2 regions of the Chromobacterium sp. CCUG 76385 genome follow, and region 1 is predicted to be linked to the other one. Evidence: predicted binding sites of a transcription regulator. Region 1 holds the regulator's gene; the other holds the start of a gene.

What was found. Region 1 encodes FliA, which starts transcription of late flagellar genes. Its sites were predicted from a motif close to GCTAAAGNTNNNNNNNNNNCNGCCGATAAT; they were not measured.
Region 2: the regulator FliA is predicted to act here: its motif matches at 10,427-10,456, upstream of QUG01_RS07125 (flagellin N-terminal helical domain-containing protein).

What each region holds. Positions count from the first base shown of each region.
Region 1 is NZ_JAUCGU010000009.1:30,573-45,277, reverse strand. It holds gene QUG01_RS08290 (sigma-54-dependent transcriptional regulator) at 1-117, opposite strand, end outside; gene QUG01_RS08285 (hypothetical protein) at 344-532, shown strand; gene QUG01_RS08280 (efflux RND transporter periplasmic adaptor subunit) at 529-1,818, shown strand; gene QUG01_RS08275 (ABC transporter ATP-binding protein) at 1,836-2,513, shown strand; gene QUG01_RS08270 (ABC transporter permease) at 2,524-4,971, shown strand; tRNA gene QUG01_RS08265 (tRNA-Glu) at 5,058-5,132, opposite strand; tRNA gene QUG01_RS08260 (tRNA-Arg) at 5,136-5,212, opposite strand; tRNA gene QUG01_RS08255 (tRNA-Glu) at 5,219-5,293, opposite strand; tRNA gene QUG01_RS08250 (tRNA-Arg) at 5,299-5,375, opposite strand; gene QUG01_RS08245 (exonuclease domain-containing protein) at 5,561-6,961, shown strand; gene QUG01_RS08240 (flagellar motor protein) at 7,017-7,766, opposite strand; gene QUG01_RS08235 (RNA polymerase sigma factor FliA) at 7,824-8,567, opposite strand; gene QUG01_RS08230 (MinD/ParA family ATP-binding protein) at 8,564-9,433, opposite strand; gene flhF (flagellar biosynthesis GTPase FlhF) at 9,437-10,921, opposite strand; gene flhA (flagellar biosynthesis protein FlhA) at 10,935-13,016, opposite strand; gene flhB (flagellar biosynthesis protein FlhB) at 13,023-14,189, opposite strand; gene QUG01_RS08210 (thymidylate synthase) at 14,327-14,705, shown strand, end outside.
Region 2 is NZ_JAUCGU010000007.1:69,527-84,231, reverse strand. It holds gene QUG01_RS07145 (glycosyltransferase) at 1-2,797, shown strand, start outside; gene QUG01_RS07140 (B12-binding domain-containing radical SAM protein) at 2,924-4,669, shown strand; gene QUG01_RS07135 (glycosyltransferase) at 5,510-9,265, shown strand; gene QUG01_RS07130 (flagellin N-terminal helical domain-containing protein) at 9,442-10,290, shown strand; gene QUG01_RS07125 (flagellin N-terminal helical domain-containing protein) at 10,507-11,355, shown strand; gene QUG01_RS07120 (flagellar protein FlaG) at 11,430-11,855, shown strand; gene fliD (flagellar filament capping protein FliD) at 11,903-13,264, shown strand; gene fliS (flagellar export chaperone FliS) at 13,317-13,754, shown strand; gene QUG01_RS07105 (flagellar protein FliT) at 13,754-14,101, shown strand; gene QUG01_RS07100 (DUF2802 domain-containing protein) at 14,237-14,590, shown strand; gene fliK (flagellar hook-length control protein FliK) at 14,587-14,705, shown strand, end outside.

The DNA of each region.
Region 1 (14,705 bases):
GAACAGCTGCGGATGCGGCAGGTGGACGAAGTCGGCATCGAGTTTGCGCAGCAGCATGCGCGCGGCCAGCGCGACGTCTTCGTCGTCTTCTATCAGCAAGATCACGGGGCGGCTCATCGGCCCACCTTTTAATTAGCACAAAGTCATGATGTTGCGGCGTCGCCGACGGCTTGGCAAGTACGGCGCTGTCCGCCGGGCGGACAGTGTCCGCTATCGGACGCCGCTGGCTGTCCGGTTCCGGACAGTTTTGGGAGGTTGAGTAAATTTTTCATTCATATTCAGTGGGTTGAATTCTGGCACGGAGCTTGCTGCGACAAGGGCATAGTCGAAGCGAGGTGATGTCATGAACCGCAAATTTCCCTGGATAGTGTTGGCCCTGTTTGTCATTTTGGTCGTGATGGGCATCGTCCTGGAGGATGCGTCGCTGTCTTTCGCCTGCCACCTGGGAACGGGCGGCATGCGCGTGGCGGCCAATCTGGGCGTATTCAGTCTGAAGCTGCAATTGTCTTGGCTGGCGGGAGGCGTGGCGTGAGCGAGGCGCATGCGGAGGCGCCGGTCAGCGGCGCGGCCATGGATGAGGTGGTGGCGCGCAAACGCTGGAGCCGCGGCCGGCAGGCTGGCCTGGCCGCGCTGCTGTTGGCCTTGGGCGGGGCTGCGGCATGGTGGGCTTGGCAGCCGTCCGGATTGCGCGTGGCGGCGAGCGAGCTGCAGATCGCCACCGTCGTCCAGGGCCGTTTCAGCGACGAAGTGATCCTGCGGGCCACGGTGCAGCCGGCGCAGTCGGTGCTGCTGGATCTGGTAGAGGGCGGCCGGGTGGACGAGGTGTTGGTTCACGATGGAGACAAGGTCAAGGCTGGCCAGGTGCTGTTGCGGCTGTCCAATCCGCAGCGCCAGCTGGACCTATTGGCGCGCAAGTCCGATCTGGCGCAGCAGTACGCCAATCTGTCATCCACCCGCGAACAACTGGAGGCGACGCGCAGCGACTACCGCCGCCGGCTCAGCGACCTGGCCCTGAAGCTGAAGCAGCAGGAGCGCCAATACCGGCGCGATGCCGCGCTGGCGGCACAGGGTTTTATCTCCACCGCCGCGCTGGAGGATTCGCGCGACCGGCTGCAGCAGTATCGCGAAGACTACCGCGACGAGCAGCAGAGCCAGGCGCGCGAGCTGGGCATCAAGGCAAATGCGTTGCGGCAGATGCAGCAGGCGCAGGATGAGCTGAGCCGCGGCACAAAGATGGCATCGGACAGCCTGGCGGCGTTGTCGCTGCGCGCGCCCATGGATGGCCAGCTGACCAATTTCACCGCTCAGGTCGGCAGCTCGCTGAAGCCGGGCGACCGCGTGGGCCGGGTTGATGGGCAGGGCCGTTACAAGCTGACGGCGCAAGTGGACGAGTTCTATCTGGCGCGGGTGAAGCGCGGCCAGCAGGCCGCCATCGAATTGGACGGCGGCGCGACGGCGACCGCCAGAGTCGGCAATATCAATCCGCAGGTGCAGGATGGCCATTTCCAGCTTGAGCTGCTGTTCGACGCGCAGCCGGCCGGCGCGCTGAACGCGGGCCAGGGACTGGACGGCAGGCTGACGCTGGGGCAGGCGGCGTCGGGCTTGGTGTTGCCCAACGGCGCGTTCGTCAACGATACCGGCGGCACGTGGGCCATGGTGCTGAATGCCGACGGCAGCCGCGCCGAGCGCCGCGCCATCCGCCTGGGCCGCCGCAGCCAGACCCAGCTGGAAATAGTGGATGGATTGAAGGCCGGCGAACGGGTCATCGTCTCGTCCTACGCCGCCTTCGGCAAATACACGCAGCTGACGCTGCAATGACAAGGGAGAAGAAAACAATGATCAAGCTGAAGAACATCAGCAAGCTGCACATCGGCGGCGAAGTGCAAACCCGCGCGCTCAATGGCGTGGATCTGGAAATCGAGGCCGGCGAGTACGTGGCGGTGACCGGCCCGTCCGGCTGCGGCAAGTCCACGCTGCTGTCGCTGCTGGGTCTCTTGGACGTGCCCAACGGCGGCGAATACTGGTTCGACGGCCAAAACGTCGCCGGCTGGAGCGAATCTCGCCTGAATCAGCTGCGCCGCGGCCGCATCGGCTTCATTTTCCAGAGCTTCAACCTGATCGAGGAGCTGACGGTGCGCGAAAACGTGGCGCTGGCGCTGGAGTATTCAGACGTGCCGTCGGTCGAACGCAAGCAGCGCGTGGACGCGGCGCTGGCGCGGCTGGGCGTGGCCCATCGCGCCGGCCACTATCCGTCGCAGCTGTCGGGCGGCCAGCAGCAACGGGTGGCCATCGCCCGCGCGCTGGTGTCGCGGCCGGCCCTGCTGCTGGCGGACGAACCGACCGGCAACCTGGATAGCGCCCATGGCGACGAGGTGATGAAAATGCTGCGCGAAATCAACGCCGACGGCACCACCGTGGTCATGGTCACCCACTCGCCGTCCCACGCCGCGCTGGCCTCGCGCACCATCAATATGCTGGATGGCCGCGTAGTGGTAGATGCGACTCAGCTCTGAGGAAACCTCCATGAACGAGATACTGAAGGACTTCCGCGTCGGCTGGCGTTGGCTGATCAAGGAGCCGGGCTGGTCCGCGCTGGTGATCGGCGGTTTGGCCATCGGCTTTGCCTGCTGCGCGCTGCTGCTGGCTTATGTCGCCTACTCGGCGCAGTTTGACCGGCACATCGAGGGGCGCGAGCGCGTTTACATGCTGAAGGCTAGGCCGAATATGAATGGCGTGCGCAATGACTGGCAGCAGGAAGTCCCGGTGATCGCTGGACAGGTGTTGCGCGATAGCGGCGTAGTGGAGCGCGTCAGCATGGCGATGGGCAACTTCGCGCCGGTGCGGGTGGGCAGCGCGGTCAGCAATCGCTGGGTGACGCTGGTCGATCCGGATTTCGCCGAATTGTTCGAGCTGAAAACACTGGCGGGAGACCTGCGTCAAGCCTTGACTCGGCCTGATAGCGCCGCTTTGACCGAAGAAGAAGCGATGCGGATGTTCGGCACCGCCGCGGCGCTGGGCAAGACGTTTTCCGTGGCGGGCAAGCCGCAGACCGTGGCCGCGATTGTCGCCACCCCGCCGGCCACCGCCACCCAGCGCTACGCCATTCTCGGCGGGAGGATGAGCAGAATGGCCAGCGATGGCATGTATTCCAACTTCTACAGCCATTGGTTCAGCTGGGGCGCGTCCTTGTACTTCCGCCTCAAGCCGGGACATGGGGCGGCTGAGGTGGGGCCTCTGCTGGCGCAAGCCTTGAAGCAATCCCCAAGCTATCGCGATCCCAGCTTGCAAGCGATTGAGGCCAAGCTGTCGGGGCGCAATCTGATCGATTTCTCCGCGGTGAAGCTGGCGGATGTCTACCTGGACCCGGAACTCGATCAGAGCGCCGATCCGGCGCGCCACGGCAACCGCGCCATGCTGCTGGGCTGCGCCGCCATCGGCCTGCTGATCCTGCTGCTGGCAGCCATCAATTACATCAATCTGGCGACCGTCCGCACTATCCGTCGCCAGCGCGAGATCGGCGTGCGCAAGGTATTGGGCGCCGGGGTGGGGCGGGTGGCTGGACAGTTCATCGCCGAATCGGTGCTGATCGCGCTGGTGGCGGCCCTGATCGGCCTGCTGCTGGCCTGGTTGCTGTTGCCGGTATTCGGCCAGCTGCTGCGGCGCGACCTGGCCGGAATCTTGGGCTGGCAGGGTATGGTTTTGACCTTGCTATGCGCGGTCGTGGTCGGCGTGCTCAGCGGCCTCTATCCGGCCTGGATTGCCGCCCGCGTGCGCGCGACCCAGGCTTTGTCGGGCCGCGATCAGCAGGAAACCCGCCAAGGTGTCTGGCTGCGGCGCGGGCTGACGGTGGCGCAGTTCGGCATCGCCATGGGCCTGGCGGGCGTGACGCTGGCCGTGGCCTGGCAAACCTGGCATGGCGCGCGCTTGCCGGCCGGGTTTGAGCGAGATGGGCTGTTGTTTGTGGCGGCGGGGGATGCCAATGCCAAGGACCTTGCGCAGCGCAGAGCGCTGCGCGCCGAGCTGTCGCGCCAGCCTGGCGTGGCGGCGCTGAGCTATGTCGATGGACCGCCGGCGGGCGACAGCAGTAATTCGAACAATTTCCGCCTGGCCGGCGGAACCTACCAGAACATGCGCTATCGCATGGTCGATTGCGGCTTTCTGCAGACCTATCGTCTGCCGCTGTTGGCCGGGAGAAGCGCTGCGGCATGCGACGCCAATGGCGCGGCGCTGCCCGGTGCGGGACTGGTCGTGTCCGAATCCGCCGCGCGCCGCCTGGGTTTTGCCGCGCCGCAGCAAGCTATCGGCCGCATGGTCGAGTCCGATACTTTCGCCGACGGCAAGAAGCCGATCAGCGCCGTGGTGGCGGACATCGCCGAGCAAACTTCGCGGGAACGGGCGATACCGATGGTGTATTTCGCCATCGGGCCGCAGAACCCCTATGCCAGCACGCTGGCGATACGCTACCGCGGCAGCGAGTCCGCCATGCGGCAGACTTTGGCCGCGCTGTGGCCGCGCTACTTCCCGGATTATCCCTTGCTGCCGGTCAGCGCCGGCCAGCAACTGGACAAGCGTTACGGCCAGGACATCCGCACGGCGCAGTTGCTGGCGATTGCCTCTGTCGTCGCCATGCTGATCGCCGCCTTCGGCATTTATGTGCTGTCGGCATACTCGGTGCAGCGCATGGCGCGGGAGGTGGCGCTGCGCAAGCTGTACGGCGCCGGCGGCTTGGCGATTGCCGGATTGGTCAGCCGCGAGTTCCTGCTGGTGTTGGCGGTCAGCGCCGCGCTGTCGCTGCCGCCGGCCTGGCTGTTCATCCGCCACTATCTGGCTGGTTTTGTCGTCAGGGCGCCGATAGGCGGCTGGACGCTGTTATTGTCCTTGCTGCTGTGCCTGGCGGTGGCCGCGCTGGCGGTGTGCCGTCATCTGCTGGGCGCCATGCGGCTGCGGCCGACGCTGGCATTGCGCAGTTAGGCGGCGGGGCGGCGTCAGCCGCCTGGGTTCCGGCGTGAAATGCGAAAAAGCCCAGCATCTTGCAATGCTGGGCTTTTTCTGAATCCTGGCGTCCCCACGGGGAATCGAACCCCGGCTACCGCCGTGAAAGGGCGGTGTTCTAACCGCTAAACTATAGGGACAGCTGGCGCACCCGGAGCGATTCGAACGCCCGACCCTCTGGTTCGTAGCCAGATACTCTATCCAACTGAGCTACGGGTGCGTATTGTGGCGTCCCCACGGGGAATCGAACCCCGGCTACCGCCGTGAAAGGGCGGTGTTCTAACCGCTAAACTATAGGGACATGCCTGGCGCACCCGGAGCGATTCGAACGCCCGACCCTCTGGTTCGTAGCCAGATACTCTATCCAACTGAGCTACGGGTGCGCTGTGTCGCGAGACGTTGTGTCTTGCGAGAGACCGGATAATACAGAGGTGAAATATGGGTGTCAACACAGCGTAGGATTTTTTTTATAAAGCCGGTAAACTGGCCGCCTGTTCCTGTCGCGGCAGGCCAACATTTTGAACTAAACGTCATGAGTCATGGCTGCGCCAAGGAAAGCGAAGCGAGATTGAATACCCTGTTTGAACAGCCCTGCGCCATTGTCGATCTGGAAACCACCGGCGGCGACATCGCCCGCGACCGCATTACCGAAGTCGGTCTGGTGCTGGTGGATGGCGAGCGCGTCGAGCGCCTGTCCTGGCTGGTCAATCCTGGCCAACCGATTCCGCCCTTCATCGAAAACATGACCGGCATCAGCAATGAAATGGTGGCCGCCGCGCCGCCGTTTGCCGAATTGGCCGACGAATTGCTGGCCCGCCTGCAGGGGCGGCTGCTGCTGGCGCACAATGCCCGCTTCGACTACGGCTTCCTGCGCAACGAATTCCGCCGCCTGGGCCGCCGTTTTCAGGCGCGCGCGCTGTGCACGGTCAAGCTGTCGCGCCGGCTGTATCCGCAGCATTTCAAACATAGCCTGGACAGCCTGATCGCCCGCCACGGCATAGACATGCCCGAACGCCACCGCGCCCTGGCCGACGCCGAGGCGGTATACCGCTTCATCGGCATCGCCAGCCAGGAGCTTGGCGCAGACAAAGTGGCGCATGAGGCGGCGCAATTGTTGTCGCAACCGGCCGAAGTCTCCAGCCTGCCGGCGGAACTGCAGCGACAGATTGAAGACATGCCGGATTCCGCCGGGGTGTATGCCTTGTTCGGCGAGGATGGCCGGGCCTTGTATGTGGGCCGCGCGCCCAATCTGTACCGCAAGACGCTGGGGCATTTCGCCGAGCGCAAGCCCAGCCGCCACGAAGTGCGGATAGACGAGCCGGTTGCCCGGGTGGAATGGCGCGAGTGTTTGAGCGAGTTTGGCGCGCAGTTGCTGGAGCTGCAGTGGCTGGGGCGTTTGCAGCCGGCGCACAATCCGCGGGCCAGGATGATGGGCGAGGTGTGCACCTTGCAGCTGCAGACTGGAACCGATGGCTTTGTCCGCCCATTGACGGTGTCGGCGCGCGATATCGATTTCAGCCGCACGGCGGATTTGTACGGCCTGTTCCGCAATGCGCGCGAGGGCCGCAAGGCGCTGGCGCAGATCGCCTTGGCGCAGGGCTTGTGCCAGTCCGTGCTGGGCGTGGAGCAGGTGACCAGCCGCAAAGGCGTGCCCTGCGCGGCCTACCAGATCGGCCGCTGCCGCGGCGGCTGCGTGGGCCAGGAGGCGGCGGACAGCCACAATGCTCGCCTGTTGTCTGCGCTGCAGCGGCTGAAGGTCAAGCCGTGGCCGTTCGCAGGCGCCATCGCGGTGCAAGAGCGCGACATTGTGTGCGGCGACGTGGTGGAACATCTATTCGACCGCTGGTGCTACCTGGGCAGCCGCCGCAATGGCGGGGCGCTGGAAGGGGAGCCGGCATTCGATCTCGATTACTACAAGCTGCTGGAGAGCGAGCTGCGCAAGCCGGACCGAGAGCTGCGCATGCTGTAAACAGAAAAGGCAAGCTGCGCAGCTTGCCTTTTTGATGATGTCCGATGGCCGAGGTTTATTCGTGCATCGCCAAGTAGCCGCGCAGCCGGCTTTCAATGATGCGCGGATTTTCGCCGTTGGCGATGGCGACCACGCCTTCCACCACCAGCTCCTTCATGGCGACCTCTGCGGCCACCAGGTGCTTGAGCTTGTTGCCCATCGGCAGGAAAAACAGGTTGGCCGAGCCGACGCCGTATACGGTGGCGACGAAGGCCACCGCGATGCCGCCGCCGAGCTTGGACGGATCGGACAGGTTTTCCATCACGTGGATCAGGCCCAGTACGGCGCCCAGAATGCCCATGGTCGGCGCATAGCCGCCGGCAGATTCCCAGATGCGCGCGGCCTGCTTGCGGGCATGCTCGAACATGCTGATTTCCACTTCCATCACCGCGCGCAGCGTTTCCGGCTCGGTGCCGTCCACCAGCATCTGCAGCGCCTTCTTGGTGAAGGGATCGCGCTGCTGGGCGATCATGCCTTCCAGTGAAAGCAGGCCCCCCTTGCGCGAGCCCTGGCTCCAGCTGACCACTTCGCGGATCATTCGCTCATGATCGAAGTTGGGCGGGCGGAATACCCAGCGCAGCATGCGCAGGCCGGCCATGAATTGCTTGGGCGTGCTTTGCAGCATCACCGCGCTGGTGGTGCCGCCGATGACGATCATGAAAGCCGTCAGCTGCATCAGCGAGCCGATGCTGCCCCCTTCGATGGCTTGCCCCGCAATAATGGCCGTCAAGCCCATCACCACTGCGATTAAACTGATCTTGTCCACAAGTTTTCCGTTATTGATCTGGTCTGAAATCCGGCGCCTTAATCACCGAACTCTCCCTTACAGCCAGTCTTTCAGTTTGGCGCGCAGCCGGGCGATGGCCTGGCTGTGCAATTGGCAGACGCGGGACTCGGTGACGCCGAGCACCGCGCCGATTTCCTTCAGGTTCAGTTCCTGCTCGTAATACAGCGCCATCACCAGTTGGTCGCGTTCCGGCAGCAGCTTGATGGCGGAGATCAGCTGCCGGCGAAAGCTGTCGTCCGATAGCGCGGCCAGCGGGTCCGGCGAGTCATCATCGGCGACATTGGCTACAGGATTGTGGCCGTGTTCGTCGTCGCCGCTGTTGAAATCCTCGAAATGCAGCAGCGTGGTGCCTTTGCATTCGCCCAGCATCTCCTGGTATTGCTCCAGCTCCATGCCCAGTTCGGCGGCGATTTCCGATTCCAGCGGCGCGCGTCCCTGCTGCTGTTCCAGCTTGCAGATGGCTTCCTCGATCTGCCGCGAGTTGCGCCGCGCCTGGCGCGGCAACCAGTCTTCGCGGCGCAGCTCATCCAGCATGGCGCCGCGGATGCGCTGGCTGGCGAAAGTTTCGAACATCACGCCCTGGGCCGGGTCGAATTGGCGCGAAGCCTCGATCAGCCCGATCATGCCCACCTGGATGAGGTCGCCCAACTCCACCGAGGCAGGCAGCCGGGCGATCATGATGCTCGCCAGCTTGCGCACCAGCGGCGCGTAGGCCTCCACGTCGATCTCGACGCTGGGGGCGGCTGCGACGTAGCCCGATCGGCGGAAGGACGGGTTCATAACAGTTTGGCTCCATCCGCCTCGGCCCAATCGCGCGAGGCGGCAATCAGCAAGTCCATGTATCCGGTGCTGTCGCGCACGGTTTCCGGCGCGTCCCATTGCAGCAGGACCGCGGCCAGCTGCGAGAACGCGGCGGCGGCCTCGCTGTCCGGAAACGCCTCCATCAGCGGCCGGTGCAGCGTCTGGCTGCGCCGCACCGCATTGTCGTGCGGCACGAAGCCCACCCAGCGTAGCGAGACGGTCAGAAACTCGCTGGCCACCGCCGACAGCCGGGTGAACAGCTCGCGCGCCTCGTCCAGATGGCGCGCGCGGTTGATCAGCACATTGAAGCGCTGGCGGCCATAAAGGCTGGCCAGCCGCTTGATATTAGCGTAGGCGGTGGTCAGCGAATCGGCATCCGGTGTTAATACCAAAATCAGATTGTCGGCCACGCTGGCCGGGATCGCGTCCTGGCTTGGGTTCGGCGCATCCACCAGCAGCGCCGACGCGTCGCGTTCCAGCGCGCCGAACTCGCTGCCCAGCCTCAGCCACAATTGGGCGGAAAACAGCGCGCGCTGTTCCGGCCGCGCGTACAGATTGATCAGCTGCACGCCCTGGCGCGACAGAATCATCATTTCGTCCAGCCCGCCCACGCTGGTGACCTGGCTTTCCAGGGTGGCGGTGGCGGGGACGCCCAGCCGGCGCGTCTGCACCTGGCCCAGGCAGCAGTCTACCACCAGCGGCCGCAGCCCGGCGTAGGCGAGTCCCAGCGACAGCTCGGTCACCACCGTGGTGGTGCCGGCGTGCGGCGAGCCGATGAAGGCGAAGCTGGGGGCGCGCTTCTGTTGAGCGGCGAGCAAGCGGAGACTGGCGGCTTGGTCCTGCATCTCTTACAACCAACCTGACTGGGCGGCGTTCATGATGGGCAGCTCGTCCGCCTGCAGCGAGAACGGCGAGCCGATCTGTTGCGCCCGCATCGCGCGGTCCACCAGGAAGGCGGCATTGGCGGAGTGCAAGTCCTCCGGCACGCGCTGGCCGTTGGTGATGTAAAACAGCTTCAGGCGATTGCGGATGATCACGTCCAGGCTGGGGCCTTGCGCCACCGCTTCGTCTATCTTGGACAGGATGCAGCCGGTCAGGCCCTCGCCGCGGTAACGCCGCACCACGTCTTCCAGCGTGTGGCCATCGGTATTGGCGGCCAACAGCAGCAGCCGTTCGATGGGCCGGCCGGCGGTGCGTAGCATGTCGATCTGCGCCAGCACCCGGGCGTCGCGCTGCCCCATGCCCACGGTGTCGATGAAGACGATGTGGCGATTGGACAGGTCGGCCAGCGTCAGCTGCAGATCGCCCTCGTTCTGGATGGAAAACACCGGCACGCCGAGGATCTTGCCGTAGATGCGCAGCTGGTCCTGCGCGCCGATCCGGTAGCTGTCGGTGGTGATCAGCGCCACGTGCTGGGCGCCGAAGCGCATCGTCGCCCGCGCCGCCAGTTTGGCCACCGTGGTGGTCTTGCCGACGCCGGTGGGGCCGACCAGCGCGAAGATGCCGCCGCGATCCATCACCTCGCGGTCGGCGTCGGCGCACTTCAGGTTATGCACCAGGGCGGAGCGCGCCCATTTCACCGCCACTTCGCCTTGATACTGCGCCGGCATCTTTTCGATCAGCTGTCGGATCAACTGGGCGGAGAAGCCCATCGCCAGCAGGTGCTTGAACAATTCGATGCGGTTGGGCGCCTTGCCTTCCATATCGGACCAGGCGAAGCTGGCCAGCTGGCTTTGCAGCAGGCTGCGGAGCAGCTTGATCTCGTCGCCGATCAGTTTCAGTTCCTGCGCCATCTGCTCCGGCTCCTCGCCATTGGCATGCGTTGGCGGCGCGATGTCCAGCCGAGGCGGCGGCGAGGCGGGCGCGGCGCGCGGCGCTTGGGCCACGGCCGGCGCCGGCTGCGCGGGCATGGCCGGGGCTTGATATTGCGGCGCCATGGCGGGGGCCGGCTGCGGCGGCGCATAAACCGGCTCCAGCCGCGGCTGGACTGCGTCTACGCGCGGCGGGGCCGGGCTTTCCAGCGGCTCCACCGGCATGGCGTAAGTGCGGGCGATGGCCCGGTTCATGGCGTTGCCGTTGACGGCGGGGGGAATGGGGGCCGGTTGCTGCGGCCGGTTGACCGTCGGCGGGGCGTTGCGCGGCGGATGCTTGCTGCTGGACGTGGACAGGGTGCTGGCGAGGTTGGCGACGTCGGAATCGGCCACCGCCATGATTTCCACGCCGCCGCCCATGGTGGGGCGATTGGACAAAATGAGGGCGTCCGCCCCCAGTTCTTCGCGAACTTGCCTGAGTGCGTCTCGAGTGGTCTTCCCGAAGAACTTTTTCACCACCATTGTCGATTAGCCCCTAGCCCTTGCTGCCGCCTATTACCGCAATTATACGAATGGATTTATTGTCTGGAATCTCATTATGCGAAATCACACGCAGCTGCGGCAATGCCCGACGCAAGAAGCGGGCCAGTAGCGGCCGCAAGCCCGGCGCCGTCAGCAATACCGGATTGTACCCTTGAATCTCCACTTGCTCGGTCTGTTGTGCGGCGCTGGACAGCAGATTTTCTGCCAAGCCCGGCTCCAGTCCGCCGCCGGCCTTGGACTGAACCGCCTGCATCAGCACGTTTTCCAGCTGCGGTTCCAGCGTCATCAGTGGCAGTTCCGATTCGCCGGGGAACAGCTGCTGCACGATGACGCGTGACAGCGCGGTTCGCACCGCGCTGGTCAGCTCGTCTATGTCCTGATTCTGCGGGATATGGTCGGCCAGCGTTTCAATGATGGTGCGGAAGTCGCGGATGTGGATGCCGTCGGTCAGCAATTGCTGCAGCACTTTCTGCAAGGTGCCCACCGGCACCACCTTGGGCACCAGGTCTTCAATCAGCTTCGGCGATTCCTTGGCCTGATGGTCGATCAGCGCCTGCACTTCTTCGCGGCCGAGCAATTCCGCGGCATGGGTCTGCAGCAGGTTGGAGATGTGGGTGGCCACCACGGTGCTGGCGTCGACCACGGTGTAGCCCAGGCTTTGCGCTTCCTCGCGTTTGCCGGCGTCTATCCACACTGCCGGCAGGCCAAAGGCGGGATCGGTGGTCGGCGTGCCGCCGATCTCGCTGGTGACGCGGCCGGGATTGATCGCCAGGAACTGTCCGATGAAGGCCTCGCCCTGGCCGACTTCCACGCCCTTGAGCAGGATGCGGTAGGCGCTGGGCTTGATTTCGAGGTTGTCGCGGATGTGGACCGGCGGCACCAGGAAGCCCAGGTCCTGGGCGATCTTCTTGCGGATGCCGCGGATGCGGCGCAGCAACTCGCCATCCTGCGAGCGGTCCACCAGCGGGATCAGCCGGTAACCGACTTCCATGCCCAATTGGTCGACATGCTGCACATCGTTCCAACCGACCTCCGCCGCTTGTTGCTCCGGCGCCGGCGCCGGCTGGGCGGCCTGCAGTTCCCTGGCCAGTTGCTGTTTGTTGCGGTTCTCCATCGTCCGCGCCAGCGCCAGCAGACAGCCGGCGATCAGCAGGAAGGACAGGTGGGGCATATTGGGAACCAGGCCTATCATGCCGATCACCGCCGAGGTGATGTACAGCACCTGCGGCTTGGTGAACAGCTGAGTCAGGAACTGCTCCGACATGTCCTGATCGGTGCCGACGCGCGTCACCACGATACCGGCGGCGGTGGAGATGATCAGCGCCGGGATCTGCGCCACCAGGCCGTCGCCTATGCTCAGCAGGGTGTAGGTTTCCGCTGCCTGGCCCACCGGCAGGTCGTGCTGCACCACCCCGACGATCAAACCGCCGATGACGTTGATCAGGATGATCAGGATGCCGGCCATGGCATCGCCGCGCACATATTTGGAGGCACCGTCCATGGCGCCGAAGAAGTTGGCTTCCTCTGCGATGGTGGCGCGGCGCTTGCGCGCATCGTCCTCGCCGATCAGGCCGGCGTTGAGGTCGGCGTCGATGGCCATCTGCTTGCCGGGCATGGCGTCCAGGGTGAAGCGGGCCGAGACTTCGGCGATCCGGCCGGCGCCCTTGGTGATCACCACGAAGTTGATGATGGTGATGATGATGAATACCACGATGCCGATGGCGACATTGCCGCCCACCAGGAAGTGGGAAAACGATTCGATCACCTTGCCGGCGGCGTCCGGGCCGGTATGGCCCTCCAGCAGCACCACGCGGCTGGAGGCCACGTTCAGCGACAGCCGCAGCATGGTGGTGATCAGCAGCACCGACGGAAAGGACGAGAAGTCCAGCGGCTTGCGGACATTGATGCCCACCAGCAGCACGATTACCGACACCGCGATGTTGAAGGTAAAGAAGATGTCGAGCAGCACCGGCGGCAGCGGCAGGATCATCATCGTCAGGATGAGGATGATCAGCAGCGGCCCGGCAAGCTGGGCGATCTTCATGTTTCGCAGTATTTGGAGGATGGCGTCCATGCTGGCTTATCGGCTTTCTTCTGGCGCCGAATCTTGCGGACGTTTGCTGTACGGGTCAAGCTCCTCGGGCACATCCAACTGGTCAGGGAACACCGGAGCCGCGCCGCCAACCGACTGGTATTGCTGCAGCTGGAACACATAGGCCAGCACCTGGGCCGCCGCCGCGTACAGCGCGGCCGGGATGTCTTCGCCCAGTTCGGCGTTGAAATACAGCGCCCGGGCGAAACGCGGCGAGCGCATCACCGGCACCTGGCTGTCCTTGCCGGTGTCTATGATCTTTTCCGCCAGCTTCAGCGAGCCCTTGGCCACCACCTGCGGCGCGCGCATGCCGTCTTCGTACTTCAGCGCCACCGCGAAGTGGGTCGGGTTGGTGACGATCACGTTGGCCTTGGGCACTTCCTGCATCATGCGCTTGCGCGCGGCTTCGCGCTGCATCTGGCGGATGCGGCCCTTCACTTCCGGCGAGCCTTCCGCCTCCTTGTATTCCTGCTTGACCTCTTCCTTGGTCATCCTGAGTTTCTTGTAGTAGCTCCACAGTTGATAGGGAACGTCGATCGCCACCAGCAGTATCATCGCCGCGGTGACGATGAAGAAGGTGTGGATGATCATGTCGGTCATCTTCAGGATGGCGGCTTCCAGCGGCATGGCGATCAGACCGATGATCTCATCCCGCTCTTTCCAGATGTACCAGGTGGCGATGCCGCCGATCAGCAGGCTTTTCAGAATGGCTTTCAGGCCCTCGGTGGCGGCATTCAGCGAAAAGAGGCGCTTGATGCCGGGCAGGGGATTGAGCTTGCCGAAATTCGGCTCCAACGCCTTGGTGGTGAGGTTCCAGCCGCCCACCAGGGTGGGTATGAACAGGGCTACCAGCACCAGCCCGCCGAAAAACGGCGCCAATTGCCACAGCGCGCCGAAAATCGCTTCCTTGAATTGGCGCAGCGCCGGCTCGGTGTTCTGCACGGTGCTTTGATTGAAGGTGAGCAGCTGCCGCATGGTTTCGCGCAGGAAAACGGCCATCTTGCCGCCCAGCACCATCAGCAGGGAAACGCCGGCCATGGTGATGGCGAACGTCGACAATTCCCGCGATCGGGGAATATTGCCGTCTTCTCGAGCCGTAGACAGCCGTTTGGCTGACGCGGGTTCGGTGCGTTCGAGGTCTGAGTCTTCTGCCATGGGCTCGTTTCAGTTTTGCTTTAATAATGCTTTTGTCTTGATTTTAAAATGAATGTTAGCGTATGCCGGGCCGCTCCGGCCAGTGTTACAATCTGGGCCTTTGGTTTTGCCGCCTTGGCGGAGTGGGGAAAATCGACATGCAACAGTACCTCGACCTGATGCGCCATGTGCTGGAACACGGCCATGACAAGGCCGACCGCACCGGCACCGGCACCCGTTCGGTGTTCGGCTACCAGATGCGTTTCAATCTGCAGGACGGCTTTCCGCTGGTCACTACCAAGAAGCTGCATCTGAAATCGATCATCCATGAGCTGCTGTGGTTCCTGTCCGGCGACACCAATATCCGCTATCTGAAAGAAAACGGCGTATCGATCTGGGACGAGTGGGCTGACGAGAACGGCGACCTTGGCCCGGTGTACGGCTATCAATGGCGCAGCTGGCCGGCGCCGGATGGCCGCAGCATAGATCAGATCAGCCAGCTGCTGGACATGATCAAGAAGAATCCGGACTCGCGCC
Region 2 (14,705 bases), on a different contig from region 1:
CGCGACCTTTGTGGATACGCCTGAGGGTATCGCCACCGCGCATAGTAAAACAGTCGATTATCAGCAGGTTTACCATCAGTACCAGCTTGAGCTGCTGGAGCAGTTGGAAGGCTTTATCGAACAGTCCCAACTGCTGCCCAATGGCATGACCAGCGATTTGGTGTTGCCTTCGTTCAAGCTCCAGCCTGTTGAAGCCTCCCTGGAGACGCTACGTTATGAGGGCTGGCTGAAGGGGCGTGCGCTCAAGCCCGCCGATGCGCAACTGCATGCCGAACGGATGGCCAGAAGCTGGACCGGTCAGCCACGCTTCATCATCATGATGCCGTTGACGGAGGAGGATTTGGCGGTTGCGATCAACACCGTCAATGCGTTGTCGCAGCAGCTGTACAAGGAATGGCAGCTAATCTTTGTCGCTGATTTCGACGAACCCAGCGCGGCGTTTCAGAATTCCGAAGTGTTGGGCTGGTTGCGGATAGACGACGCCGGCGATCCGGTGCAGCTCAGCCAGGCTTACGCCGCCGTGCTCGACGCCTTGCCTTGCGACTGGATGGCCATTCTGCCGCCGGGAGCGGAGCTGGCCGGCGACGCTTTGCTGTTGGTGGCAGATTATTCCGCCATGCATCCGGAGTGGCAGGTGATCTATTCGGACAGCGATACGATGGCGCAGGGTAGCAAGCTCATCGATCCGGTTTTCCGTCCGGATTTCAATCTCGATTGGCTGCGCGGCAGCGACTATATCGGCCCTAGCGCTTGGTTCCGCAGAGACGCCTTGCTGGAGGTGGGCGCGTTTTCCGGCAGCGCGGGAGCGGATGGGTTCGATGCCGTGTTACGCATCCATGATCGCTGCGGCGCGGGGGCAATCGGCCATATCGACGATGTCTTGTTGCATCTGCCGCTAGGCGTGAAGAGCGGGGGGGCGACGGCTCAGGAAAGGGTTCTGATCGAGCATCTGGGCCGGCTGGGCGTGCCTGGGCGCGTGGAGTTCAGCCAAGCTGATGGGGTTCGCCGCATCCATTACCCCGCGCCTCAGGGCGCGCGGCTATCCATCATCGTCGCCGACGAAGGCGAGTTTTTCCATCTGTCAGCCTGTATCGAGGCCTTGTCCGCGGCTTGGGATGGCGTCGATGCGGAAATTCTGGCGATCACGGCGCGGGACGCGATTCCTGCCCTCGCCACGCGAGTAGCCTGCGGGGCCGAAGCCACTCGCCGCGAGCGCTATGCGTTGGGCGCGACTGCGGCCAAGGGCGATTTCCTGCTTTTCCTCGATAGTCGGATTGAGCTGGCAGAGCCGGAGGCGGTGATTACGCTGTTGAGTTTGGCGGATAGGCCCGGCGTCGGCAGCGCCGCGCCGCGCTTGTTGCGCCCCGACGGCAAGACCATCTGGCGCGGCCCGATCTTGCTGGGTTCGGATGAGGGCGCGGCGACGCTCTTTGACGGTTGTGATGCGCAAGAGCCAGGTTATTTGCTGCGTATGCAGGTCGAGCATAGTCCTGGTGCCGTCTTGCTGGATTGCCTGCTGGTGAAACGTGCCGTTTATCAACAGATTGGCGGCGTGGATGCCAGCTGGCCCGATGAGCTCAGCGCGGCGGCGGATTTCAGCCTCAAACTGCGCGCGGCGGGCTTGTTGCCGTTGTGGACGCCTTTCGCCTCTGCATTGCGTCATGGCGGGGATGCAGAGCTGGGCAATGCCGCAGCCTTGCCTTTGCGTTGGCAAGGCTGGCTGGGCCGCGACCCGGCTTACAACCGGCATTTGAGCCTCGACAGTCGGCAAGCCTTCCAGATCGACGATGCCTTTCCGGCAGGGTGGAATGGTGCGTTTCATGAGCGCAATAGGGTGTTGGCGCTGCCGGGTGCATCAGCGGGCGTGGCCAGCAGAATCTCCGCCCCCCTGCGCAAACTGGCAGAAGAAAGCCAGTGTCAGCTTACGCAGGCATCTGCTGGTCAGCGGCTGCCGCGCGAGGTCGAATTCGAACGCTTGGCGCCGGATACCGTGCTGATGTCAGCTCGGTTCGAACCGGCGCAGCTGGATTGGCTGCGGAACTGCAAGCAAAGCCAGCCGGATTTGCTGTCGGTGTTGCTGGTGGACGGGCTGGAAAGCGGGTTGGGGATGAGCGCGCGTTATGGCATGGCGTATCTGCACGCCTTGGCGCGTGAGATAGATAGAGTTCTTGTCCCCACAGAGATGCTCAGACGGAAATTCGAGGATGATGCGTTGGATGTGAGGCTGATTCCTGTCGCTTTGGACGAGGCCGAGTGGGAGGGCCTGGTTTCCTTGCGGCGCACCGGTCGCCGGCCCCGACTGGGCTGGGTCGGGACAGCGCTCGAAGCAGAGGATTTGTTGCTACTTAGCGGCGTGATGCTGGCGACGGTGGCAGAAGTCGACTGGGTGGTGTTGGGCGATTGTCCCGATGTGATCAAGCCCTATTTGGCGGAATGCCATCCTTATGATCTGGATAGTGAAGGTTTCCCGCGAAAATTGGCTAGCCTGGGGCTGGATCTGGCGGTTCTGCCTAAGATAGAGGAGGGGGGGGATGACGTTGTTCGCGTTTTGCGGATGCTGCAATTCGGCATCCTGGGTATTCCTGTGATCGCCACAGCGATGGGCGAATTGCGCGAAGGCGATGAGCCGATTACGCGAGTGGGCCGCGAGCTGGCTGATTGGGGCCGCGCTGTGTTGGATTTCGCACGCGATGCGGAGGCTGCATCCCAGGCAGGCGACGCCTTGAGTCGCTGGGTGAAAGCGAATCGTTTGTTAAGCCAGCATTTGCCCTCATGGTTGCAGGCAATCAGCCGATAAAGAATCAGTGTTGCGGCGCGGCGTGGCCGGCTATTCCGCGCAATCGACAAGCTAAATACGAAGTTGCATGGCGGCGTGGCGACGGTTGCCTGCGCTGTGTCCGCTCATGACTCGAGGAGGGGTAGAATGAAGAAACTTTTGCTGGTCGTGCCGATGCACATTTCCTGGGATTCGTTCACCAAGCCCGAGTATTACAATGTGCAGTTGACCAAGGCGGACGGGAAGGCATACAACATCCCGCGCACCGATTTGCCGCTGGGACCGCTATCGATTTCGGCGTATCTGAAGAAATTCGTCGACGTCGAGGTCAAACTGATCGACTTCAACGCCGAGGTCAATGCGCTGGACGCCGTACCCTTCGAGAACTTCGAGGCTTTGTGCCGGCATTTCTTTATGCAGGCGCAAGATTTCATGCCTGACTTTGTCGGCGTCTCGTCGCTATTTAGTCCCTCGTTTCCCAATTTCATGGATTGCGGACGCATGGCCAAGGAAGTGTGGCCGGATAGCCTGGTCGTTGGCGGTGGCAACATCCCCACCAACAGCTACGAGCAGATTTACCGCGACATGGGCTGCACCTTCTTCGACGCGCTGTGTTTCGGCGAGGGCGAGAAGCCGATGCTGCATCTGTTGCAAGCCGACGATGCCGAGGCCTATCTGGCGGCATCGGACTCCTGGATTACCCGCCAGAAAGTGATGGGAGAAGCGCTGTTCGCGCCCAAGCACGACTTCATCGATGACTTGGACGAGATTCCGTTCTTCGACTATGACCTATGCGATATCGACAAGCATGAAATCAACCAAGTGGTGGCGTCCTACCACAATTTGGACAAAAACCGCGGTTTTCATGTGATGACGTCGCGTGGCTGCCCTTTTCTATGCACCTTTTGCGCTTCGCACCGTACGCATGGCCGTTCGATGCGTTATCACTCGCTGGAGCGGGTGCGCGAGGATTTCACTCGGCTGGTCGAAAAATACGGCGCGCAGACAGTGATTTTCCAGGATGACCACCTGATGGCCGACTCCGATCGGGTGTACAAGATCCTAGACATCGTCAAATCCTTGAATCTTAACTCGGTGTACCAGAACGGCCTGACCTTGTACGCGCTGGATATGCCTATGCTTAAGGCTTTCTGGGATGCAGGCGTCCGCCATCTGGTGCTGCCGGTGGAAAGCGGCAGCGAGAAAGTGCTGAAGAAACAGATGCGCAAGCCCTTGAAGATGAAAATCTCGGAGCGGGTGGCGCGGGACTGCCGCGAGCTGGGCATCTACACCAATACCAATATCTTGATTGGCATGCCGGGCGAAACCAAGGAGGACCTAGAGGAGGCGCGGCATAATTTGCGCGAAATTGCTTCCAATTGGTTCAACATCGCCTGTGCGAGCCCCATCGTTGGCAGTGAGATTCACGATATATCCAAGGCTAAGGGGTATATCAAGATCAATGACCTAGGGTCGGACTACCGCACCGCGGTGATCAATACCGAGGATTTCACAGCGGAGTTCATTCAGGAATACCAGTATTTCATGAATCTGGATCTCAACTTTGTGCACAATTACGATTTGCGCTGTGGAAACTACGCTTGGGCTGAGCGTGGACTGAAGAATGTGCTGCGTTTGAAAAGCGATCATGCGTTTGCGCACTACTGCTTGGCAAAGTGCTATAGGGGAATGGGGCAGACAGCTCTGGCTGACCAGCATTACCTTCAGTATCTTGAAGCGATCAAGACGCCATTTTGGGGACGATGGGCCTGGATATTCGGGCTGGAAGGCATCAATCCGGCAGACTGGTCCGCCGAGCATTATGGCCTGCTGGCCGACATACTGCAGCCAGTGGCAGCACTTGAAGATGAGCCTATGGCCACCCAGACTTGAAAGCGTTGTCAAGGGGGCATAAATCCAGTTTGGAAACGGCACCATGGTAGATTCAAGAGTCCGACAACCGCGGTCGAGATAGGCCTCGGCTTGCAATAGGCAGTTCAATTCCTCTAACACGGCTGTGTCGAGTCCGGCCTGTGACAGCCGTCCGCGGAAAGTCAGCACAGCATTGCGGCTGGGCTGTGCATGGTCAATGTTGGTCGTCAGCAGGAGAGGAAACATGCTGGCCAAGAGATTCGGACGGGTCGCCTGGCTTAGATAGTTTGCCGGCGCTAAACATGCTTTCACTGGCCTGTCCCGTTCTCATGGCCAATCATGCCGCAGCGTGAGGTTTCTGGAAGTACCCTTACAGTGCTATGTAGAACAGTTTTGGGCCTTTATGTTGATCGAGGCCCGTTTTTATTTACAGTTTACTGCGTCATGGCATTTTGGAACGTGACACTGCTATAGTGGCGCAGTCTGGACCGATCGCATTTTGAATGTCCGGTCGGGATGGCCTTGTCAACATGCCGTTTGCAGGCGAGTGGGGCCGGCGTAGGATTCCATACCTTATGTTTGTCTGGCATGGCCGTTGTCGAGAAAAATGCGTATGGTTTCAGCTGGCCGATCCGTAGCCGTCCTAATTATGTGCCGTTTAAAGCATGCCGTTGTCGGCCAGTTGATAGGCTGGCGCCGATTTGTAGCATTCATGATCTGACCAAGCGAGCAGCAGCCATGAAATCTCAGGAAAATAACGTGGAATCATTAAAACCTCGTAAGCCGCGCGTCGGCGTTCTGACTCGAGACCTGCAGGATGCCGCCTGCTACAAGCTGAGGCTGGGAGATCCTCTGAGTTTAATGTCGCCGGTGCTCGAGTCCTACCATTTCAAGAATCAGGCCGATCACAGTTACGAAGGCGTGTATCCCTTCAAAGAAGACAGTGACTTTGTCGCTGCGATGGATATGTTCATCGTGCAGCGCTTGTTTCCTTCCTATGAGTTCCGCCCTTTGCTTGAAGAGATGGTGGCGTCCGGCAAGCCTATCATTTATGAGATTGACGACTGGTTGCTGGACATGCCGGAAGAGCATGTCATGTATGGCATGTGCCAGCCTTCGTTTGAGGGCATCGAGTGGCTGCTGCCGCAGTGCGCGCTGGTCACCGTGTCGACCGAGGCGTTGGCGGAAAAGGTCAGGCGCTATACCGACAAGGTGTTTGTGTTTCCTAACCTGCTTGCCAGCGAGCGCCTGGTCGAACCCTTGCCGCACAGCGGCCATGTGACGATAGGCTTTGCCGGCACCAGCACCCACGCCAAAGACGTGGAAATGGTGTCCGCCGCGCTGAAGCGGATTTATCACGAGTATGCCGGCCAGGTGAAGTTCGTCTTCTGGGGCGATGTGCCTTCCAGCTTCGTCGGCATCAAGGACGTGCGCAAGGTGCCGGAGTTCGTCACCTACAACGAGTATCTGCCGGAACTGGCCAAGCTCAAGATCGACATCGGCGTGGTGCCGCTGGTGCAGAGCGAATTCAACGACTACAAGTCCGACCTGAAATGGCTGGAGTATTCGGTGGTTGGCGCGGCTTCTGTGGTGTCTGATGTGACATCCTATGCGGCGCTGAAGGACAGCGGCCTGGCAACGGTAGTGGAAAATACCGAAGATGGCTGGGTGACGGGGATCAGCAAGCTGATCGACGACGCCGAGCTGCGCGTCAGCCAGGCCGCGGCCGCGCGCCGCCATGTGCTGGAAAACCGTCTGCTGGAAGGGCGGCTGCAGGAGCTGTTGGCCCGCTATGCCGAGCTGCTGCCCACACATCTGAAACCGCAGCCCTTGCGGCAGCTTGGGCGTATCGTCACCTATGCCTTGGCCGAGAGCGACGTCGATGGCTTGAAGGACTATCGCAAATGGGTCAAGCGCCGCGCTTTGCGGGAAGTGCACGCGGAACAGCTGGCTGAGCGCATGTGCCTGGCGTGGAAGCAGGTGCCGATGTTCAATTTGATCGTACTGGCGCCATCGAATCGTTTGGCCAGGCTATCGGAAACCTTCACCGCCATGGAGAGCGTGCTTTATCGCCAGTGGCGTTTGATCGTGGTGTCCGATGCGCCGCAACCTGACCCGATTTTCAGCAACAATCCACAACTTGCCTGGCTGCAGCTGGATAATCTGGATGATGACTCTCAGGTAACGCAAGTCGTCAACGGCGTCATTGCCGATGTGCCGTCAGATTGGATCATGTTGTTGCCCGCCGGGGCCCGTTTGCAGCCTCATTCGCTGGCGAGAATCGGCGAGGAGATCCATGCGCATCCGGGGAGCGCCGCCATCTACAGCGATCACGATATCGTCTCGCCGATGGGCAAGCGATTCCGTCCCTCATTTCTGCCGGACTTCTCGCCTGAGTACTTGCGTTCGATGGACTACGTCGGCTATGCGGTGGCATTCAATACCGAGGCCATCGCCAAGATCGGCGGATTCCAGCCTTATCCGCGCGCGCATTGCTATGATGCTTTACTGCGCGTGTTCGAAGCCTGGGGAGTGGAGGGCATTCGCCACATCGACGATGTGTTGGTGTCGCTGCCTTGGGTGGATCCCAAGCTCGACAATCTGGGTAACGCCTCGCGCCGCGTGGCGCTGGAAAGCCATAGCCAACGTTGCGGCTTGCCGGTAACGGTGTCCGAAGGCCTGGTGCCCGGCACTTTCCATTTCGACTACAAGTTGTTGGCTACGCCGCTGGTGTCGATCATCATTCCCACCAAGGACAAGCTGGAATGTCTGGAGCCATGTCTGGCCAGTCTGTTCGGCATTACTGGCTACCAGAATTTTGAAGTGTTGCTGGTCGATAATGGCTCGGAAGATCCGGAAACCTTCGAATATTACGAAAAAGCGCAAGCGCACTATCCGGGCCGGATTCGGGTGCTCCGCTATGACGCGCCATTCAATTTCTCGGCGCAATGCAATCTTGGCGCGACTGAAGCGCGGGGCGAATATCTGTTGTTGCTGAACAACGATACCGAAGTGATCTTCGCCAATTGGCTGGAGCGGATGTTGGCCACGGCGCAGCAACCGGGCGTCGGAGCGGTGGGCGCCCGTCTGCTGTATCCGGAGATTGGCCGTGTACAGCACGCCGGCATTGTGTTGGGCATGCCGGGCGGCATGTATTCGGTGGCGGATCATGTGTTCGAGGACATGGATTATTTGTTTGCCGGTTACTTGAACCGCAGCCTGACCATGCAGAATTACTCCGCGGTGACGGCGGCTTGCCTGCTGGTGGAAAAGCAGATTTACGATGCGGTGGGCGGCATGGATGCGGAGACGTTTCAAGTCTGCTTTAACGACGTCGACTTTTGTCTGAAGATACAGGCAGCCGGTTTGCGCAATGTTTACAACCCCTTTGTCGTTTTGTACCACCATCACGCCAAGAGCATCGGTCGTGTCACCACTGATCCGCGTCCAGCTCTGCGCGCCGCGGTGCGTGAGCGGGACGAGATGGAGGCGATGCTGGCGCGTTGGATGCCGGTGATGAGAAACGATCCTGGCTTCAGCCGGCACTTGTCGCTGCGTACCAAGCGCGTGGCGCTGGACCCGGACCGCATTGTGGCTTGGGATCCAAAGTTGCCTGGCCGCAAACGGGTGCTAGGCATTCCGGTACCCGGCGGCAGCGGCGAATATCGCTTGAGCCAGCCCTTATCCGTGCTGCAGGAAATGGGCAAGCTGGATGGCGAGATTCACCAACCATCCGCCGGGTTGCCCACGGCGGTGGAACTGGCTCGTCAGTCGCCAGATACCATCCTGCTGCATACCGGCATCAGTGATTACATCTACGAGTCTTTGGATGCGTATCGTAAATACACGCCGGAAGTGCGGGTGGTATTCGGCCTGGACGACTTGGTGGGCGGCGTGCCGGAAAAGAGCAGCTTGTATGACCATTGGTCCCGCCATTACCCGGATGCCAAACAACGTCTGCGCCGCGTACTGAAGCTGTGCGACGCCGCCGTGGTGTCGACCCAACCCTTGGCTGACTTCATCCAGAAAATGGTTGGCGATGTCGCTGTGGTGCCAAACCGGCTGCGTAAAACCATCTGGGGCGATTTGAAATCAGAGCGGCGCACAGGCAAGAAACCCCGCGTCGGCTGGGTAGGCGCCGGCCAGCACCGTGGCGACCTGGAGTTGATCCATGAAGTGATCCTGGCCACCTATCAGGAGGTGGACTGGATATTCATGGGCATGTGCCTGCCGCAATTCCGCCCGTATGTGGCCGAGATGCACCATGCGGTGACTTTCGCCGACTACGCGGAAAAAGTTGCCAGCTTGAATCTTGACCTCGCCGTCGCGCCTCTGGAGCTGAACCCGTTCAACGAGGCCAAGAGCAACTTGCGCTTGCTGGAGTACGGCGTGCTGGGCTGGCCGGTGGTATGCACCGACATTTACCCGTACCAGACCAATCATGCGCCGGTATGCCGAGTGCCGAACCGGGCGGACGCCTGGATCGAGGCGATACGTTCACGCGTCCATGATCTGGATGCGCTGGCGAAGGAAGGCGATACGCTGCGAGCGTGGTTCAATCAGCACTATTGGCTGGAGGATCACTACGAGGACTGGTTCCAGATTCTGCACGGCTAATTTTTTGCAAGCGTCAAAACCCTCGGGGTGCAAACCCGAGGGTTTTTATTTTTAAAGGGAAAATGGCTTTATTTTGGTAATTTTACCGGTTTCGTCAAAGTTCCTCATGGGCAGCCGATCAACTCACCATCAGGCAATTATCTTGGTGAGCCCACTGGGCTGATAAGGGGAATGAAATGGCAATTACCGTCAATACCAATATTACGTCGCTGCAAGCCCAGCATAACCTCAACGGCTCACAGGCCTCGTTGTCTCAGTCCTTGGCTCGTTTGTCTTCCGGTTTGCGCATCAACAGCGCCAAGGATGATGCTGCTGGTCTGGCAATTTCACAGACGCTGACCTCGGCCATCCGCGGCAATAACCAAGCGATCAACAATGCCAATGACGGCATCTCCGTCGGCCAGACCGCGGAAGGCGCGTTGGGCCAGATTGCCAACAACCTGCAGCGCATTCGTGAAATCGCGGTGCAGTCCGCCAACGGCTCGGTCAGCAACACTAACCGCTCGCAGCTGCAATCAGAAGTGGATCAACTGACCCAGGAAATCTCGCGTACCGTGCAGACGACTCAGTTCAATGGCACCCAGCTGTTGTCTGGCAGTGCGGTGCTGATGTTCCAGATTGGCTCATCCGGCGATGCCAGCAACCAGGTTTCGATTTCCTCGGTGGATCTGGCTACATCTGCTTCCTTGAACAGCTTTAACTCCTCTCTGACCAATACTGGCACGATCAATATCACGACTCAATCGGGTGCTTCGGCCATCCTGTCGGCTCTGGATAAGGATATCGCCCAGATATCCACGGTGCGTTCGAACTGGGGCGCGGTGCAGAACCGTTTTGATGCGGTGGTGGCAAACTTGCAGAACTACACGCAAAACTTGACGGCTGCCAAGAGCCGGATCATGGATGTGGACTTCGCCTCTGAAACCGCTAATCTGACCAGGAATCAGATTCTGCAGCAAGCCGGTAGTTCTATCTTGAAGCAAGCTAACTCGCTGCCTCAGTCCGCGCTGACGCTGCTGCAGTAAAGCTTGATAGCTTGGACTCCGTGGCGGCTTGCCGCCGCGGAGTGACAAGAAAATAGGTGTAGGCTGGAGGAAAGCAGATGAGATGATACGCTGGTGGTGTTGATGGAAGGTCAAGTGTGAAAATTCACATTTTCACCGTAAAGTTCGGTTCGACCTGGTCGATAAGTGATGTAAGCAAGCCACTTTGCCCACACACAGAGCACCAGGAGAGTCATCATGGCCATTACCGTCAATACCAACATTACGTCGCTGCAAGCCCAGCTGAACCTGAATAATTCGCAGATGTCGCTGTCGCAATCGCTGCAACGCCTGTCTTCCGGCCTGCGCGTCAACAGCGCCAAGGATGACGCGGCTGGCCTGGCGATTTCGCAGACCCTGACTTCCGCCATCCGTGGTAACAACCAGGCGATCAAGAACGCCAACGACGGCACTTCGGTCGGTCAAACCGCCGAAGGCGCGTTGGGTCAGATCGCCAACAATATACAGCGTATCCGCGAAATCGCGGTGCAGTCTGCCAACTCGTCCGTCAGCAATACCAACCGTTCGCAGCTGCAAAGCGAAGTGGACCAGTTGACCCAGGAAATTTCGCGTATCGTGCAAACGACCCAGTTCAACGGCACGCAGTTGTTGTCTGGTAGCGCGGTGCTGACCTTCCAAGTCGGCTCGTCCGGCGCCAGCAGTAACCAGGTATCGATTTCGTCCGTGGATTTGACTTCGGCCAGCGTGTTGTGCAGCTACAACTCCTCGCTGACGGCAACGGGCACCATCAACATCACCACGCAGTCCGGCGCGTCGGCCCTGCTGTCCACGCTGGACAGCGACATCGCCGAAATCTCCACTGTACGGTCCAACTGGGGTGCGGTGCAGAACCGGTTTGACGCGGTGGTGGCCAACCTGCAGAACTACGTACAAAACCTGACCGCAGCCAACAGCCGTATCGTGGATGTAGACTTTGCTCATGAAACGGCTAATCTGACGAAAAACCAGATTCTGCAACAGGCCGGCGCCTCGATTCTGAAGCAAGCTAATACCATACCTCAAGCCGCTTTGACGCTGCTGCAATAAAGCGTAATCTGATGGTATAGCCAGAGTGCAGCTCCGGTTGGGCAGCCGGAGCTGCGTTCATGAGGAGTATGATCATGCAAATCCCGTCCATTTTATCGCCTGCCGCCCCTGCGCCGGCGGCGCCGGTGCAACGTCAACAGTTGGTGGAGTTGGCCCAGGCACCCACGGGTGATCAGAGTCAGCCCGTTTTGGCCGATTCCTCACAGGCCGTTGCAGCGGCTGGGCAGAGCCAGCAGCAACAGTCTTCTGCGGATGCGCAAAAAAAACAGCTTACCGATCCCAAGCAACTGCAGGAATCGGTGAACCAGTTGAATAATGCGGCAACGTTATACAATAGCTCCTTGCAGTTTTCAGTCGACAAGGACACCGGCGCAACGGTGGTGAAAGTCGTCGACAAGGAAAACAACAAGGTGATTCGTCAGATTCCGTCTGAAGAAGCGCTGCGCATCGCCAAGGCGATCGGTGACTTCAAAGGACTCTTGCTGAAGGACAAAGCCTGATCCAACTGTCCTGATGCGATGCGGTGCGAACATAAGGACACAAAAAAATGGCAGCCATTACCAGTTCCGTGGGCGTTTTGGATGTGCAGGGCATTGTCAGCCAGCTGATGATGATTGAAAGACAGCCGCTAAATGCCAGTTTGGGAAAGACTGACCAGTACAATACTCAGTTGAGTACCGTTGGCAGACTGAGTTCGTCCTTGTCTGCGCTGCAGACGGCGATGACTTCGCTGTCGTCCGGCCGTTTCCTGCAGGTTTTCAAAGCATCGGTCAGCGATGCTTCGATGGCCGCCGTATCCACGACCAGTGGCGGCAATGCCGGCACTTTCCAGATATCAGTGCAGAATCTGGCGAGCAACCGACAGTTGGTTTTTGATCAGGCGGGCGGGCTGACCATCACCGACAGCAAGGCCGCAATCAATAACGCGCCGGACCAGCTGACGTTCCAGATCAATGGCAAAACGCAGACCATCAAACTGCGCGACAAGCCCGGTGATCCGGTGTCCTTGCAAACCATCAATGACAAGATCAACGCGGCCAGCATCGGCGTGAATGCCAGCTTGGTGGAGAACAACAAGCAGTTCAAACTGGTGCTGACCGCGGCCAGTTCCGGCACCGACAACCAGTTCACCATCGGCGGCAGCGACCATGATTCCGGCAATACGGCCGGTTCTACGCTGGCGGGGCTGACTCAGAGCGACGCCGCGGCCAAAGAGTCGCAAAATGCCCAGAACGCCAGCCTGACCGTCAATGGCGTGGCGGTGAGCGCGGGCAGCAATCGCATATCATCGGCTGTGGCCGGCGTGGAAATCGACTTGTACAAGCCGGGCAGTTTCACGGTCTCGCTTGCGTCAGACAACGCCGGCATCAATAAGAACCTGCAATCGTTTGTTGATGCTTACAACCAGATCGTCAACGATGTAAAGGATGCGCGTAAAGGCGCTCTGAAGGGCAATGCCTCGATACTGGATATTCAGGGTCAGCTGCAACAAGTGCTATCGGTCGGCGTGAATGGCGCGGACCCGCTTAATTCCTACGCCTTCCTGTCGCAAGTCGGCATTGCTCTGCAGAAAGATGGCACGCTGAAAGTTGATCAGAACGCATTCAATGATGCGCTGAAAAAGGACAAGCAAGCCGTTGCCAACTTGTTTGGCAATGCCGACAATACGGGCTTTGCCCAGCGCTTCAATCAGGCTATCAACAGCATGCTGGGCCCGACCGGCCTGATCGAAACCAGCAAGGCCTCGATCAAGAGCCGCGTGGATCAGGAGTCTCAGCTGCAAAGCTCGCTGCAAGCGAGGCTGGACAACAAGCAACGTCAGTTGTTGCAGCAGTATACAGGGCTGAACAAAACGTTGGCTGAGATGCAGGCAGGTTCGAATAGCCTGTTCAACCTGATTTCCAAGTAGAATCGCAGAAGGCGGCGTAGGCTGCCTGATGCCCCAGAATTGATGGTGACTCATGCTGAATTCACGAATGCTCAAGCAGTTCAATCAGGCCTATGCCAACGACGCGCTGAAAGCGGCGATATACGGCGCGAGTCCGATTGGCATCGTGGTGATGCTTTACGAAGGCGTGATCAAGGCGTTGAGCTCCGCCAGCATCGCGATTGATGCGGGCCGTTTCGATGAAAAGGCTCGGATGATCAACAAGGCCGTCGACATTTTGGAAGGGCTTCGCATCGCGCTGGACCTGGAACAAGGCTCCGAAGCCGCGGTCAATCTGAATGACCTTTACATTTACATGAAGATGCGCCTGGCCAAAGCCAGCCTGAAGAACGACAAGGAAATCCTGGCCGAAGTCAAAGGCTTGATGGAAACGATTCTGCCTGCCTGGCAACAGGTTGACCGCGCCAATGCTGCCACGCAGGCCGAGGCCAATTCCAGTTCTGGAGCGTGATGACAGGCATGCCCGCGCAATTCGCTTCCACCCCTAAGGGCTTGGCTAATTTAATAGACCAGCTGGAGCCTTTGACGAAACAGTTGCTGGAAGCGGCCAATCAACGCGAGCGGCCGCGTTTTGTTGAATTGTTCACCTTGCATGAAGGCTATACTCACCAGCTATTGCAACGGCTGGAGGCCGGCGAGCGAGACAAACTCAGCCCTGAACAGCGCGACGCCTTGAAGCGCGTGTTGGTCTTGCGTCTTGAGGTGCAGACGCAGATCGCCTCCTGGGCGGATCAGGTCAAGCATGAGTTGAGGGCTTTGAGCCAGAGTTCCAAGCTCAATCGTCAGTACAAATCATGATATTGCGTTGCTATATGTCGGCCCGCTTGGCGGGGCGACGTCTTGGATGAGGAATGAGCCGGTTTTGACTTGGGTTGCGCTATTTTTCGCCATACACTTAAAGTCAATGTGGATGCTCACCCAAGGGGATTCTCCATGACCGGCGCCTTCTTCCCGTACCTGATGGTTGCGCTGTGGCTTGTGCTGGCGGTGGCCATTGTTTACCTGTTCGGCCGATTGCAGCGGCTGGAAAGCAAGCGGGACAGCCTCACCTCGCTGTATCTGGACCAGCAACAGCAGCAAATCAGCGCCCTGCAGCGGGATGTGGCGCGCTTGCAGTCCAAGCTGGAGCACCAGGCGACCGGCGATGCCGGATTGAGTCCTTACAATCAAGCCATAGAAATGATACGCCAGGGTTTGACCGCCTCCGAGGTGGCTTCTCGCTGTGGTATTTCACGCAGTGAAGCCGAGCTGATCGTATCGCTTTACCGTAATAGCCCCACCTCATGATCCCATCGTTACCGAACGCTGTTTCCACCGCCTCGCAAGGCGCGGCGCAGACGCTTAACCAGCTGCGCACCTCGGTGGATACCAGCCGGCTGCTGGAGGCGCTCAGCCAGCCGGA